DNA from 4 places in the Rhizobium sp. ARZ01 genome. Region 3 is predicted to be linked to each of the others. Evidence: predicted binding sites of a transcription regulator. Region 3 holds the regulator's gene; each other region holds the start of a gene.
What was found. Region 3 encodes LexA, which represses DNA repair genes until DNA is damaged. Its sites were predicted from a motif close to TGTTCNNNNTGTGTTCNG; they were not measured.
Positions count from the first base shown of each region.

Region 1: the regulator LexA is predicted to act here: its motif matches at 1,582-1,599, upstream of IB238_RS19440 (helicase-related protein).
Region 2: the regulator LexA is predicted to act here: its motif matches at 1,597-1,614, upstream of def (peptide deformylase).
Region 4: the regulator LexA is predicted to act here: its motif matches at 1,604-1,621, upstream of IB238_RS09585 (UvrD-helicase domain-containing protein).

Region 1 is NZ_JACVAE010000003.1:446,559-450,050, reverse strand. It holds gene IB238_RS19440 (helicase-related protein) at 1-1,389, opposite strand, end outside; gene IB238_RS19435 (methyltransferase) at 1,834-2,481, opposite strand; gene IB238_RS19430 (EVE domain-containing protein) at 2,489-2,920, opposite strand; gene IB238_RS19425 (YciI-like protein) at 2,926-3,219, opposite strand; gene IB238_RS19420 (NAD(P)H-dependent glycerol-3-phosphate dehydrogenase) at 3,235-3,492, opposite strand, start outside.
Region 2 is NZ_JACVAE010000002.1:427,161-430,652, reverse strand. It holds gene fmt (methionyl-tRNA formyltransferase) at 1-886, opposite strand, end outside; gene def (peptide deformylase) at 981-1,505, opposite strand; gene rmuC (DNA recombination protein RmuC) at 1,731-2,864, shown strand; gene IB238_RS16190 (ribokinase) at 2,912-3,492, shown strand, end outside.
Region 3 is NZ_JACVAE010000001.1:1,478,173-1,481,664, reverse strand. It holds partial or broken gene IB238_RS25035 (ComEC/Rec2 family competence protein) at 1-518, shown strand, start outside; gene IB238_RS24935 (ComEC/Rec2 family competence protein) at 625-1,773, shown strand; gene lexA (transcriptional repressor LexA) at 1,754-2,470, opposite strand; gene IB238_RS07065 (YMGG-like glycine zipper-containing protein) at 2,650-2,904, opposite strand; gene IB238_RS24930 (proton-conducting transporter membrane subunit) at 3,157-3,453, opposite strand.
Region 4 is NZ_JACVAE010000001.1:1,977,328-1,980,819, reverse strand. It holds gene IB238_RS09585 (UvrD-helicase domain-containing protein) at 1-1,562, opposite strand, end outside; gene IB238_RS09580 (L,D-transpeptidase) at 1,726-2,424, opposite strand; gene IB238_RS09575 (carboxymuconolactone decarboxylase family protein) at 2,643-3,050, opposite strand; gene IB238_RS09570 (cyclase family protein) at 3,112-3,492, opposite strand, start outside.

The DNA of each region.
Region 1 (3,492 bases), on a different contig from region 3:
CAACCTTTCATGTAACGCGTCGGACAGTCGGTCCTCAATTTCCCGCGTCTTTTCCTGCCAGTGTGTCGGATCGGCCAGCCAGTTCGGCCGATTCGACACATAGGTCCACGTCCTTATCTGCGCGATTCGTGCCGAAAGCGTGTCGATCTCACCATCGGTTCGATCGGCGCGGCGCACCTGTTCGGCCAGAAAGTCCTCATTCACCGTACCGCGCCTGATCAGATCGGCATAGAGGGTAGAGATAAGATCGGCGTGTTGCGCCGGCGTTATGCGCCGATAATCCGGCAACGCGCAGGCTTCCCAGAGCGTTTCTACCCGCTCCGGCGTGGTCGCCATGTCCTTGATCTCGGGATAGCGCGACAGATGTTCCAGCGCCTGCTGGTCGACGGCCGGAAGGGCACGGGCCAGGCCGGAGATTGCAGGTGGCGCTTCGAGACTTGCCTTCAGGCTCGCAAGCGAGGAAAAATCCTGCCTCTTCGAGCGCCATTGCAGGACCTTTACCGGCTCGAACGCATGCGCTTCGATCCGCTCGGCCAGTTCCGGATCGAAGGGATCGACCCGCCCGGTCACACCGAAAGTTCCGTCCCGGACATGGCGACCCGCTCGTCCCGCGACTTGACCGATCTCGCCCGGATTGAGATTGCGATACTGATAGCCGTCGAATTTCCGATCCTGCGCGAACGCGACGTGATCGACATCGAGGTTGAGACCCATGCCGATTGCGTCGGTGGCGACGAGATATTCGACATCCCCTTCCTGGTAGAGGCCCACCTGGGCGTTGCGCGTCCGCGGCGACAGCGCTCCCAGCACGACCGCTGCTCCACCGCGCTGGCGTCGGATCAACTCGGCGATCGCATAGACCTCATCGGCAGAGAACGCCACGATCGCCGTGCGCTGCGGCAGGCGCGTGATCTTCTTGGAGCCGGCATAGAAGAGCTGCGACAAGCGCGGACGCTCGACCACGGTGATGCCCGGCAGCAGATGCTCGAGGATGGGCTTCATGGTGGCCGCGCCCAGCAGCAGCGTCTCGTGGCGGCCGCGCAGGTGCAGGATGCGGTCGGTGAAAATATGCCCGCGCTCCAGGTCACCGGCAAGCTGGACCTCATCGATCGCCACGAAGGAGGCCCGTGTCTCGCGCGGCATCGCCTCCACGGTGCAGACGGAATAGCGCGCCATGTGCGGGGTGATTTTTTCCTCGCCAGTGACGAGGGCCACGTTGTGTGGACCGACCTTCTCGACAAGGCGTGTATAGACCTCGCGTGCCAGCAGCCTGAGCGGCAAACCGATCACGCCCGTTTCGTGCGCCACCATGCGTTCGATTGCGTAATGGGTCTTGCCGGTATTGGTCGGCCCGAGCACCGCGGTGACACCGCGGCCGCTCAATATCATCGCTGCAGCAGACAAGGCATGCCTCGGAAAGTATCAATCGTCTGGCGACGGTTGTGCCCCGCGCGCCGGCAACACAAATGCCCATCACGATGCGCAATAGCAAGAGCACCGGGCAATCTGCCGGCATTTCTCCTGAAATTTCAGTCTTCGCAGGCGTAAAAAGCCCGTCGGCCAACACTTTCCGGATCGAATCGGAACACGGTGAGAACGAATCGGAGACGAAACGAAGACTCTCCTCGATTCAGGTTTTGTTCTCCACAAGATATTGACCTTCATGCAAGATTGCACACCAGATGCTGAATCTACCTCGCTACCACGCCGAGTCTTGGCGCGGATGCGCAACTCAGCTCAAAAAGGCTGTAAAGCCCTTTCTTGGAAGAGCATCTAAATTCTTTCGACAGTGCCAGTTCACACACAGGCTCACTTGCCTGTCGCACCGCGGCGCTAAGGCAGGAAACGCCAAACCGTCGTCCGCTTGACTTCACTGTCCTCCAGCGCACGGGTGACGGGGACCTCATAGGTCGCAAGCGGCTCCATTCGCGCGCGGGGGCAATAGGACCGCCCCGGGTCACCGACAAGGACCGTCGCACCTCGCGCCGAAAGACTGGAAAACCAGGGAATCAATGCCTCGGCAAACGTTTTGTCGTAGAAAACGTCCCCCGCTAGGATCACATCCCAGCCCTCGTCCTTGCCGACGACATTATCGCTGCAATGAATGACATCCACCTCATTGAGCGCCGCATTCAGCCGGATTGCCGTTTCTGTCCAGGGATCGATATCGACGGCCAGCACTTGCGCCGCACCTCCGAGCATTGCCGCGATCGCAACCAGGCCGGAGCCACTTGCAAAATCGAGAACGCTTCGGCCGCGAACGGCTTCGGAATGGTCGAGAACGTAGCGGGCAAGCCCCTGCCCACCCGCCCACGCAAACGCCCAGAACGGCGGCGGCAGGCCGATCTCCTCCAGCTCTTCCTCCGTCTTCAGCCACAAATCGTGCGCTTCCGACGCCAGCCGAAGCCGGATCTCCGGCACGTGCGGCGGCGAAAGGATCGACGTATTGTCGAGGATGAAGCGTTCGGGATCGGTCTTCACGGACAGGCTATCGCGGCGGATTGTCGAGCCCGCCCATGCGGCAGACTTCGATCCATTCGTCTTCCGTCACGGGCTGCACCGAAAGGCGCATCGAGGTAACCAGCGACATGTTCTCCAGCCGCGGGTTCGCCTTGATCTCTTTCAGCGACACGGGGCGCGGCATATCGCAGACGGCGCGGATGTCGACGCAGTCCCAGCGCGGATCGTCACCTGCGGTCGAGTCCGGATGGGAAAGTGCGCAGACTTCGGTGATGCCGACGATGTCCAGCCCCTCATTGGAATGGTAGAAGAAGCCCTTGTCGCCGATCTTCATCGCCCGCATGTTGTTGCGGGCCAGATAGTTGCGCACGCCGTTCCACTCGGTGCCCTGCTCGCCCGCCTCCTTCTGCATGGCCCAGGACCATTTGAAGGGCTCGGACTTGTAAAGCCAGAATGCCATCAGTCTTAAGCCTCCGGATTGTTGAAGACCCAATTCCAGACCTTCACCTCGACATCGGCGAAGAGACCGGCCTTCGCGTAGGGATCGGCTTCAGCAAGTGTGCGGGCCGCTTCGATCGTTTCAGCCTTGACGACAACGAGGCTTCCCGTCGGCTTGCCATCATCGCCGAGGAAAGGACCGGCAAAGGCAAGCTTGCCCTCGTCGTTGAGCTTGTTGAGATAGGCCAGGTGTTCGGGCCGCGTATCCAGTCGCACCTGCAGGGCGCCGGGCTTGTCCGTGCACAAAAAGGCAAAATGCATATCGTCTCCTTCCTCTCAAAATTCCCGGGTGATCGGGCGGGTCATCAAGGCATTGATGGCGGTCGCAAGGTCAAGCTTGCCATCGACGATCGCCGCAACCGCGTCAGTGATCGGCATGACGACACCTCGCTCGCCCGCAACCCTCGAGGCGACACCCGCAGCAAAAGCGCCCTCGACAAGCTCCCCCGGCCAGCCATCTGCATTGCCATGCTTTCCGAGCGCAATGCCGAAACGCAGGTTACGCGACTGGTGGCTGGTACCCGTCAGCACAAG
Region 2 (3,492 bases), on a different contig from region 3:
CATCGAGCTGCTTGCCGCCGGCCTTCTGCATCCGCGTCAGCGAGACGGCGCCGTCACCGCAGGCGACGACGAGCCCGTCGGAGTCAAGCACCATTCCCGGCCCTCCTGATCCCGCCGCAAGGCTGGAACCCAGTACCTTGACCCGTTCCGCCTTTCCGGCAACCGGCAATTCGAACCAGGCACCAGGGAAGGGCGCAAGCGCGCGGATGTGGTTGTGCACCTCCGACGCCGGGCGGGTGAAGTCGATGCGGGTTTCCGCCTTGTCGATCTTTGCGGCGTAGAGGACGCCATCCTCGGCCTGCGATGTCAGCGGCAGGTCGCCCGCCTCGAGGCGCGCCATCGCTTCCACCATCAGCCCGCCGCCGGTCAGCATCAGCGCGTCGTGCAGTTCGCCGCCCGTCATGTCGGGGCCGATCGCCACGCGCTTTGTCAGCGCCACCGGACCGGTGTCCAGTCCCTTGTCCATCTTCATCACCATCATGCCGGTCTCCGCGTCCCCGGCCATGATTGCGCGCTGGATCGGCGCAGCGCCCCGCCAGCGCGGCAAAAGCGACGCGTGGCCGTTGTAGCAGCCAAGCCGCGTGCCGGTGAGGATCGCTTCGGGCAGCAGAAGGCCGTAAGCGACGACGACGGCGACATCGGCATCCAGCGCGCGAAAGGCGGTCCGATCCTCCTCCTCCTTGAAGTTCAGCGGCGTGAACACCGGGATCCCCAGTCGCTCGGCCGCCTGGTGCACCGGTGACTTCTGCAATTCCAGGCCGCGCCGTCCGCCGGGGCGCGGCGGCTGCGAATAGGCGGCGACGATCGTATGTCCGGCCTCGGCAAGCGCCGTCAGCGTCGGTACCGAAAACTCCGGCGTACCCATAAAGATGATGCGAAGCGCCATGCGGCATTGCTCCCGTCTAAGCTAGGGGGTCCGTTCAATCGGGTTTGCGCGCGTCAATCAAGCCCTTGCGTGCTGCAAGGCGTTGCGAGAGCGGTCAGATCGCCTTGGCGCCGCGCGTCTTTGCAGCCTTGGTGAACTTGCGGATCACCATGTCACGCTTGAGCTTGGAAATATGGTCGATGAAGAGGACGCCGTTCAGGTGGTCGATCTCGTGCTGCAGGCAGGTGGCGAGCAGCCCGTCGGCCTCGATTGTCTGCTCCTTGCCGTCGCGGTCGATATAGCGAACCGTGATCTCGGCCGGCCGCTCGACTTCGGCATAGTAGTCCGGGATCGAAAGGCACCCTTCCTCGTAGACCGAGCGCGCGTCCGAGGCCTTGACGATTTCGGGGTTGATAAAGACCAGCGGCGTCTTGTCCTCGCCTTCCTTCGACACGTCCAGCACCAGCATGCGGCGCGCCACACCGATCTGGATCGCCGCAAGCCCGATGCCGGGCGCGTCGTACATCGTCTCCAGCATGTCGTCGGCGAGGCGTCGCGCCTCGTCGTTGACGCTCTCCAACGGCGCGGAGACCTGGCGAAGGGTGGGATCGGGGAGAATAATCAGCGGTTTGATCGTCATGGGCCTCACTTAGCGGTTTGCCGGCCGGCTTTCAATCGTCTTGCGCTTCATCGCAAATCCCAGGGAAGTCCGTCGGACGCTCGGCGTGGTTTGTTCACGTTATGATCTATCTTCGCGTGCAAATGATGCTATGTTTGCCCCATGAATCCAGAACCAGCCCTCCAGAACGCGTTGATTCGGCTTTTCGATGCGGTCGCCCGCGATCCGGCGCTGCAGTTGGCCTGCATGTTCGCCGTACTGGTTGCGGCCGGCTGGATCGTCCTTGCCCGTCGCACCGGAAGCCGCCAGCGCGAGGCGGCGGCGGCCGCGGAGTTGCGTCTTGCCGAACTCCTGCGGGCGCAGAACGAGATGCAGGGCCGTATCGCTGCGATGGCGGAGGTATTCGGGGCGCGCCAGGCCGAGACGAACCAGGCGATCAACCAGCGCCTGGACGGGTTGACGCAGCGCCTCGGTCAGTCGATCAGCGAACAGACACGCGCCACGCACGAGAACCTTCGCCGGCTGCAGGAGCGGCTCGCGGTGATCGATACGGCGCAGACGAACATCCAGTCGCTGGCCAAGGACGTGGTCGGCCTGCAGGCGATCCTGGCGAACAAGCAGACCCGCGGCGCCTTCGGTCAGGCGCGGATGGAGACGATCGTGGCCGATGGCCTGCCGATCGGCGCCTACCAGTTCCAGGCGCAGCTTCCAAACGGCGTCCGCCCGGACTGCATCATCCGCATGCCGAACGGCCAGCCGCCGCTCGTCATCGATGCGAAGTTTCCGCTGGAGGCCTGGAACGCCATGGGTGCGGCTGCGAATGCGGAAGCCTCGAAGGTCGCGGGCCAGCAGTTCCGGCGGGACATGGAAGTCCACATCCGCGATATCTCCGAAAAATACCTGCAGCCGGGCGAAACGCAGGACACCGCATTTCTCTTCGTCCCTTCGGAATCGATTTTCGCCGCCATCCACGAGAGCTTCGAGGCCATCGTTCAGCGTGCGCATCGCGCCCGCATCGTCATCGTCTCGCCGTCGCTCCTGCTTTTGTCGATTCAGGTGCTGCAGGCGTTGCTGAAGGACCAGCGCATGCGCGAGCAGGCGCACGTCATCCAGGGCGAGGTGATCCGTCTGATGGACGATCTTGGGCGTCTCGACGATAGGGTTCGCAAGCTGCACGGTCACTTCACCTCGGCGCAGAAGGACGTGGACCAGATCCTGACCTCGACGGACAAGCTTGCCCGGCGCGGCGCGCGGATCGGCGAAATGGAGTTCGAGGCGATGACGACTACATCGCAGGCAATGCCCGCTTCCGCGCCAGTGGAGCGTGCGGTCGAAAGCCGCACCGGCCAATTGAATCTGAGAGTGGTTGACGAGGACTGATCCACTCGGGCAGTGTCCGCTAAGGCATACCGGAGGAACGCAACCCCATGATCACCGTCTTCGGATCCATCAACATGGATCTCATCGCCACGACCGAACGCCTGCCAAATCCCAGCGAAACGGTGCCGGGACACAGTTTTACCACGGCGGCTGGCGGCAAGGGCGCAAACCAGGCGCTTGCGGCACGGCGGGCGGGCTCGCTCGTGCGCATGGCGGGTGCCGTCGGCGGCGATGCATTTGCCGCCGAGTCGCTGGTGCTGTTGACCCAGTCCGCAGTGAATCTCGATCTCGTCAAGGTCGCGGACGAGCCGACCGGCACGGCCCATATCCTTGTTGCCGACGATGGTGAAAATGTCATCGTTGTCGTCGCCGGTGCAAATGGCGATGTCACTGCGGCAGATGCCAAGGCGGCGGTGTCGCAGATGTCGGCCGGCGATATCCTGGTGCTGCAGCTCGAAGTGCCGCCAGAGGCTGTCGAGATGGCGTTGGACGCGGCCAAGGCGCGGCGGGTGACGTCCGTCATCAACCTCGCACCGATGACGGCGGATGCCCGCAGGCTCGGCGCCAAGGCGGATATCGTCGTGACCAACGAGATCGAGTTCGAGCTGTTCGCCGGCAAGTCCGGCCT
Region 3 (3,492 bases):
ACACATTCGATGCGGCAAGCCGATGGATAGCCGAATGGCGGAATGCCATCACGGAGCATATCCGTGGCCGCATCAGTGGCGATGCTGGCGCGATCGCTGCGGCGCTGATCACAGCCGAACAGCGCGGCATCAGTCCGGATACGGTCGAGGCGCTCCGGAAGGCAGGCCTCGCGCATGTCCTCGCGATTTCCGGATTGAATATGGTGCTTGCTGCAGGCACCTTCCTCTTCGGGGCCCGCCTGCTCTTGGCACTTGCCCCCGGTGTTGCCGAACACTGTCCGGTGAAGAAGATCGCGGCGGTTGGCGGACTGGTGACGGTGACCCTCTACATACTGGTCTCTGGCGGCGCGGTCTCAGCGATCCGTTCCTGGCTAATGATCGTCGTTTTGCTTTTCGCGGTCATCTTCGACCGCACTGCGATCAGCATGCGCAACATCGCTCTATCGGCAGTCATCATACTCATGATCACACCGTCGGCTGTCACAGGACCCGGGTTCCAAATGTCGTATGCGGCTACCCTCGGCCTTGTCGCAGGCTACGCAGCTTGGCGCGAACGCCCCCTACCGAGCGCAGTATGGACAGGCAAACGCTGGCGGCTACTTTCACTCACTTCCGCGTTTGTAGGTGGAATCCTGTTATCGGTCGTTGATCGGCGGCGTCGCCACGTTTGTCTATTCCGTTGGTCACTTCCATCGGTTTCCCGCATATGGCCTGGCTGGAAATCTGCTGGCAATGCCGATCATTTCGACAATCGTCATGCCGATGGCGCTCGTTTCAATGATGCTCATGCCATTCGGCCTGGACGGTTTCCCGCTTTGGATCATGGGCCGAGGCATCGATTGGATCATCGTGTTGGCCAAGTGGGTATCCGGCTGGGGTGGAGAAGTCGTGACCGGTAGACTGCCGCCGCTCGCATTTGCATTGATTGCGATAGCAGGTGGCCTTGTCTGTATGTTTCGGACGCGTCTGGCAATTGTCGTCCTTGTGCCACTCGTGATCGGAGTAGCTCTCGCGTTCGCCCATCGGCCAGACGCACAGCCTCAATTGCTCATATCGGAAGATGGTCGCCTCGTTGCGCTCATTTGGGAAGGGGAAGCAGCGACGAACCGTTCGAACCCACCTGACTTCCTCTACGATCAATGGCGCCGGGCCATCCGTCTAGAAGGACATCGAGCACCAAAGTTTCAAAGCAGCAGTGAAAGTAAACAACGGCAGCCTTCGAGCGGGAGAGGCTCCTCTGCTGATCGCCGGGAAGCCATATTCGGTGGTCAGCCAGATACGCAGCAATTGACGGCGACGCGCAACACGCGGACAGCAAAATCGAGAGCCGTCTTGAGCCGGGCTGCAATGGCGCGTGTGAACGATGACATGCGCACTGCACTCGCAACGGCAGTCCACGAAAAACGCTTCGTTTGTCGCCGCAAGGAGTGGTGCGTCGGCGTTGCACCCGCGGGTTGGCGCGTGGTGACTCTCGAAGACCCTGCCTTTCTAGGAGCGGCCTGCGACAATGCTGATTTCGTCGTCGCTCCGCTGCACCTCAAGGCCGAGCCTTGCCGTTCGGGAGCGCAACTCATCACCATGCGCACCCTGCGCCAGAGCGGAGCGCTTGAGATCATGTCGCGACTTGCCGAACCAACTGCCCGAGACGACTACACCATCCGCCAAGCCATCACCTCGCTCCACCGTCCGTGGAGCCGGCATCGCCTCTATGATTGGCGCACCGAGAAATTCCTGGAACCACAAATCGCAGCCGCTACTGATAGCGGCGAATGAGACCGACGAGTTTGCCCTGGATCTTTACTCGATCAGGGCCAAAGATGCGGGTCTCGTAGGCGGGATTGGCGGCTTCCAGCGCAATGGAGGCCCCCTTGCGCCGGAAGCGTTTCAGTGTTGCCTCCTCATCGTCGACGAGCGCCACGACGATCTCGCCCGGGTTGGCCGAACTGGCATTGCGGATGATGACGGTGTCGCCGTCAAGGATACCGGCCTCGATCATGGAGTCACCCTTGACCTCAAGCGCGTAGTGCTCGCCGGAACCGAGCATCTCGGGTGGTACGGCGATGTCGTGGGTGTTGTTCTGGATCGCCGAGATCGGGACACCGGCAGCGATCCGCCCCATCACCGGAACCGAAACCGAACCTTCTGCACTACCGGTGGCTGAACGGGGTGGGGCAGGGGGCGTGGGCGATTTGCCGAGGCTGCCTTCGATGACGGATGGCGAAAAGCCGCGACGCGCCTTGAGGCTAGGCGAGTAGGCCTCGGGGAGCTTGATGACCTCCAGCGCACGAGCCCGGTTGGGCAGCCGCCGGATGAACCCGCGCTCCTCAAGCGCCGTAATCAGGCGGTGGATCCCCGATTTAGACGCGAGATCGAGCGCGTCCTTCATCTCGTCGAAAGAAGGCGGAATACCCGTTTCCTTCATCCGCTCATGGATGAACAGCAGCAATTCCTGTTGTTTGCGGGTCAGCATGGCTCGCCATCCAGAATCGTGAAACAAATCCAGAACAGACACTATCTGTTCCACATGTGTTCCGCAAGGGGGTAATTATAGGCAGACGGGGGAGCGGTCACGCACTGGGTGGCCGGCGAAAAAGCTCCACATTCTGACAAGGGAGCTCTTTCGCTGTTATGCCGCTTGCTGCGGACGAGTTACGGGCAGGCAGCGACATAGCGGCGACCGTAGCGATCGCGGTAGTAGCATCGGCCGGGCTGACCTGCGACATTGCCGATGACGGCACCGGAAACACCACCGATGGCAGCCCCGACGGCAGCACCCCGAACATCGTTCGTAATGGCGCCGCCGATTACCGCGCCCGTGGCGGCCCCGATTCCGGCGCCCCTCTCGGTTGGGGTGCAGCCTGCCAGTGCAAGGCCGACCATAACGAGGAAAAGGGAGTTCTTGATCATGTCCAATCCTTCCTGTCTCGTTGATAATTTCTGGCTACTTAAATCTTGTCCATCCAGACGAAGCCTTCAAGTGTAATCTCGTTCTTGCAACGCTTACAACGGCGCGTGGCGTGCTGCAGCCCCTTCCGCCTCTCGCCCTACAAGGAAACAAACGCGGTCAGCGTGTAGAGTACGACGACATAGTAGAGGCTTCACCGAGTACGCCGACGGCACGAGAGACGCTATCCCAAAAACGCTCGGCATAGGGCCTCAGCATCGGCGCCAGCGCTGCCCGGTAGAAGCGGTAGGGTGGCAGTCCCGACATCGAGACGAGGCGATAGCCAAAGTGGCAAAGGTCAGCGGCATGTTTCGTGCGAGGCCCCCGCAGGCCTCCAGGCGCCTCAAACCCGTGCGTCGAATGATGCCCGCGACCGTCAGAAAGAGGACTCCTTTGACCATCAGATGGTTCGCCACCAGATAGAGGGCCGTCACCCAACCGAGATGGCTCATCAGCGCAACGGCGGTGACGATGTAACCGGTCTGGATGAGGCTGGAATAGGCAAGCATACGCTTCATGTGCAGCCTGCTGCAGCGCCAGGAGCGCGC
Region 4 (3,492 bases), 500 kb from region 3:
TCGCCGAGGCCGCGCTTCGGCGTGTTGATGATGCGCTCGAAGGCGAGGTCGTCGGCCGGCTGGCAGACAAGCCGGAAATAGGCCATGGCATCGCGGATCTCGAGCCGCTCATAGAAGCGTGGTCCGCCGATGACGCGGTAATTCAGGCCGAGGGTAACGAATCGGTCTTCGAACTCGCGCATCTGGAACGAGGCGCGTACGAGGATCGCCATGTCGTTGAGATTGTGACGCTTGCCGTTGCGGTCCGGGCGCTGCAGTGTCTCGATCGTCTCGCCGATCGCGCGGGCTTCTTCTTCCGAATCCCAGGCGGCGTGGACGATCACCTTGCCGTCTTCCGGATCGAGCCGGTCGGTGAAAAGCGTCTTGCCGAGCCGGCCCTCGTTGTGGGCGATGAGATGGCCGGCCGCGCCGAGGATGTGGGCGGTGGAGCGATAATTGCGCTCGAGTTTGATCACCTTGGCGCCTGGGAAGTCCTTGTCGAAGCGCAGGATGTTGTCCACCTCGGCACCCCGCCAGCCGTAGATCGACTGATCGTCGTCACCGACGCAGCAGATGTTTATCTGCTGCCGCTTGTTTTCGCTCACGGCCGCATCGCGCCTGTCGGCGCTGGCCTGCGCGGGCGCGGGCGAAACGTCGCCCGGCCAGCTATCGCTGGCTCGCCCTTCGGCCGGAATCGGCGCCCGACCGGAGGACTGTGACCGCTGCGCCAGAAGCCGCAGCCACATGTACTGGGCGGTGTTCGTGTCCTGATACTCGTCAACCAGGATGTAGCGGAACTTCTGGTGATATTCCCTGAGGATATCCGGATTGGTGCGGAAGATGCGGATCGGGTGCAGCAACAGATCGCCGAAGTCGCAGGCGTTCAGCGTCTTCAGGCGGTTCTGGTAGGCGGCGTAGAGCTCGCGGCCCTTTCCGTTGGCAAACGCACGAGCGTCGCCTTCCGGGATCTGTGCCGGGTCGAGCGCCTTGTTCTTCCAGGTATCGATCATGCCGGCGAACTGCTTTGCCGGCCAGCGCTTGTCATCGATTCCCTCGGCCTGGATCAACTGCTTGATCAGGCGCACGACGTCATCGGTGTCGAGGATGGTGAAATCGGACCTCAGTCCGACCATTTCGGCATGACGGCGCAGAAGCTTGACCCCAATCGAGTGGAAGGTGCCGAGCCAGGGCATGCCCTCGACGGCTCCGCCGACGAGCATGCCGACGCGCTCCTTCATCTCGCGTGCGGCCTTGTTGGTGAAGGTCACGGCGAGGATCTGCGAGGGGAAGGCGCGGCCGGTTGCGAGGATATGGGCGATGCGGGTGGTTAGCACGCGCGTCTTGCCGGTGCCGGCACCGGCAAGAACGAGTACCGGGCCGTCCAGCGTCTCGACCGCCTCGCGCTGCTCGGGATTGAGGCCGGCAAGGTAGTCCGGCGCACGGTTGGCATCGCGCGCAGCCATGGCGCGCGCGGCAATGCCGCCGGAAGCCGGATTGCCGGGTTTCTGTCCCGAAGCCGGGACCTTCTTCAGCGCCGGATCTTCGTCGTCGAAGAAGGGAATATCATCGTAACCGCTCATCATGCGGCCCAATGTAGTGATTCGGGGGCGAAAGGCCAGTTTCGCGTTCTTCTTTTATTCCGGTCTTTCGTTCCTGAACGCGTGGCTGTGGAAAGGAATGACGGACGCCGTTTGCGTGGACCGGAGGGGCCGCGCCGAAGCGCTACCCCTGCGATCCGTCAAAGCATCACTGGTAGACGACGATCCGGGCGTGGTATGGCACGCGGTTGTAGAGATCGATGACGTCCTGGTTGATCAGGCGAACGCAGCCGGACGAGACGGCCTTGCCGATCGACTTCCACTCCCGGTTTCCATGTAGCCGATACAGGGTATCCTGGCCGTTCTGGAAGATGTAGAGCGCGCGGGCGCCGAGCGGGTTACTCAGGCCAGGTTCCATACCGCCGTTGGCGATGGAGTATTTTTCGAGCGCGGGCTGGCGTGCGATCATCTCATTCGGTGGCTTCCAGCGCGGCCAATGTTGGCGCCAGTGGATGACGCCTTCGCCCTGCCAGGAAAATCCCTCACGGCCGATACCGACGCCATAGCGCATCGCCGTTCCACCCGGCTCGACGACGTAGAGGAAACGCTTCGGCGTATCGACGACAACCGTTCCCGCTGGCTCGCCAGTCGGATCGACAACGCGTTGCCGGTGGAACTGGGGATCGATCTTTTGATAGGGAACGGCCGGAAGCGAGTAGCCGCCATCCTGGATTGGGCCGTACATGACATCCAGTTCCGAGGCCGTTTGAGGCACGATCGGACGCCTTGGCGCCACCGGAACGGGTGCGTTCCTGCCGCTCGGCGTTGTGGTGGTACAGCTCGCCAGCGCTGCTGCTGCGGCAGTCAGGATGAACGTTCGCCGTGACGTGAGGAATGCGGCCGACATTTCAGGGGGATTTCTTTCATGGAAAGGTTTGTGCTTGGAGGTCGATGCCTACCGAGGTTCTCGACGACATGACAAGGCTGCGGGGCGATCACATCTTCGTCATGGGCGTGATGGGCGGGGGATTGTGTCTGAAAGGTCGCACGTCTGCCGACCAGGCCGGCAGACGTGCGGTCTACAGGTCTTGCGCAACCCTCTTTCAGTTTTGGTGGTTTGGAGAGTTAGCCGCAATCCGCATCGAACACCGGATCGACCGGCACCTGCAGGCCCGTTGCGAGTTGGTTCGTTTTCGATGCGAGCGAGATGATCGACAGCAGTTCAGCGTGCTGCTCGGGGCTCATTCCCTTCGCCTTTGCTGCCGCGGTGTGGGAATGGACGCAGTAGCTGCACCCGTTGGTAACGGAAACGGCGATGTAGAGCATTTCCTTGACGAGCGGATCCAGCGCCGAGGGTGTTGCCATGACCGCCTTGACCTCGCGCCAGGTGCTTTCGAGCAGGGCGGGATCGAAGGCGAGATAGAGCCACATGTTGTTGATGAAGTCGGATTTGCGCGTGGTGCGGATGTCGTCGAATACCGCCTTGACGCGGGGATCTGTTTCGAGTTCGGCGGCGGGCTTGACGGTACTCATGGCATGGCTCCGTTGCGACAGGCACGATCGGCGGCGCGAATACCGCCGATGGTAATAGTTCTTAGACGAGGGCCAGCACGCGCGACGGGCCGCCGGTTCCCCCGCGCACCTTTGGGGCGCCGACGACGAGGGTCGCCCCTTTCACCGGTACCTTGTCGAGGTTGGCGACAGCTTCCAGTCCCCACCGGCCGGCCGGAAGCCAGGTGTTGTGGGTGGCAAAGTCGGGGGAGATGCCATAGTCGAGCGACAGCGAGTCGACGGCGATGCCGGCAGCCTTCGTTTCGAGCAGCGCCTTGACGGTCTCGACGTGGAATCCGGGAAAATGCAGTTTTCCCTCGGCGTCGGCGTTGCGGAACTTGTCGGTGCCGAGATGGGCGGACCAGCCGGAATTCATCGCCACGCAGGCATTGTCCGGGATGTCGCCGTTGGCAGATATCCAGGC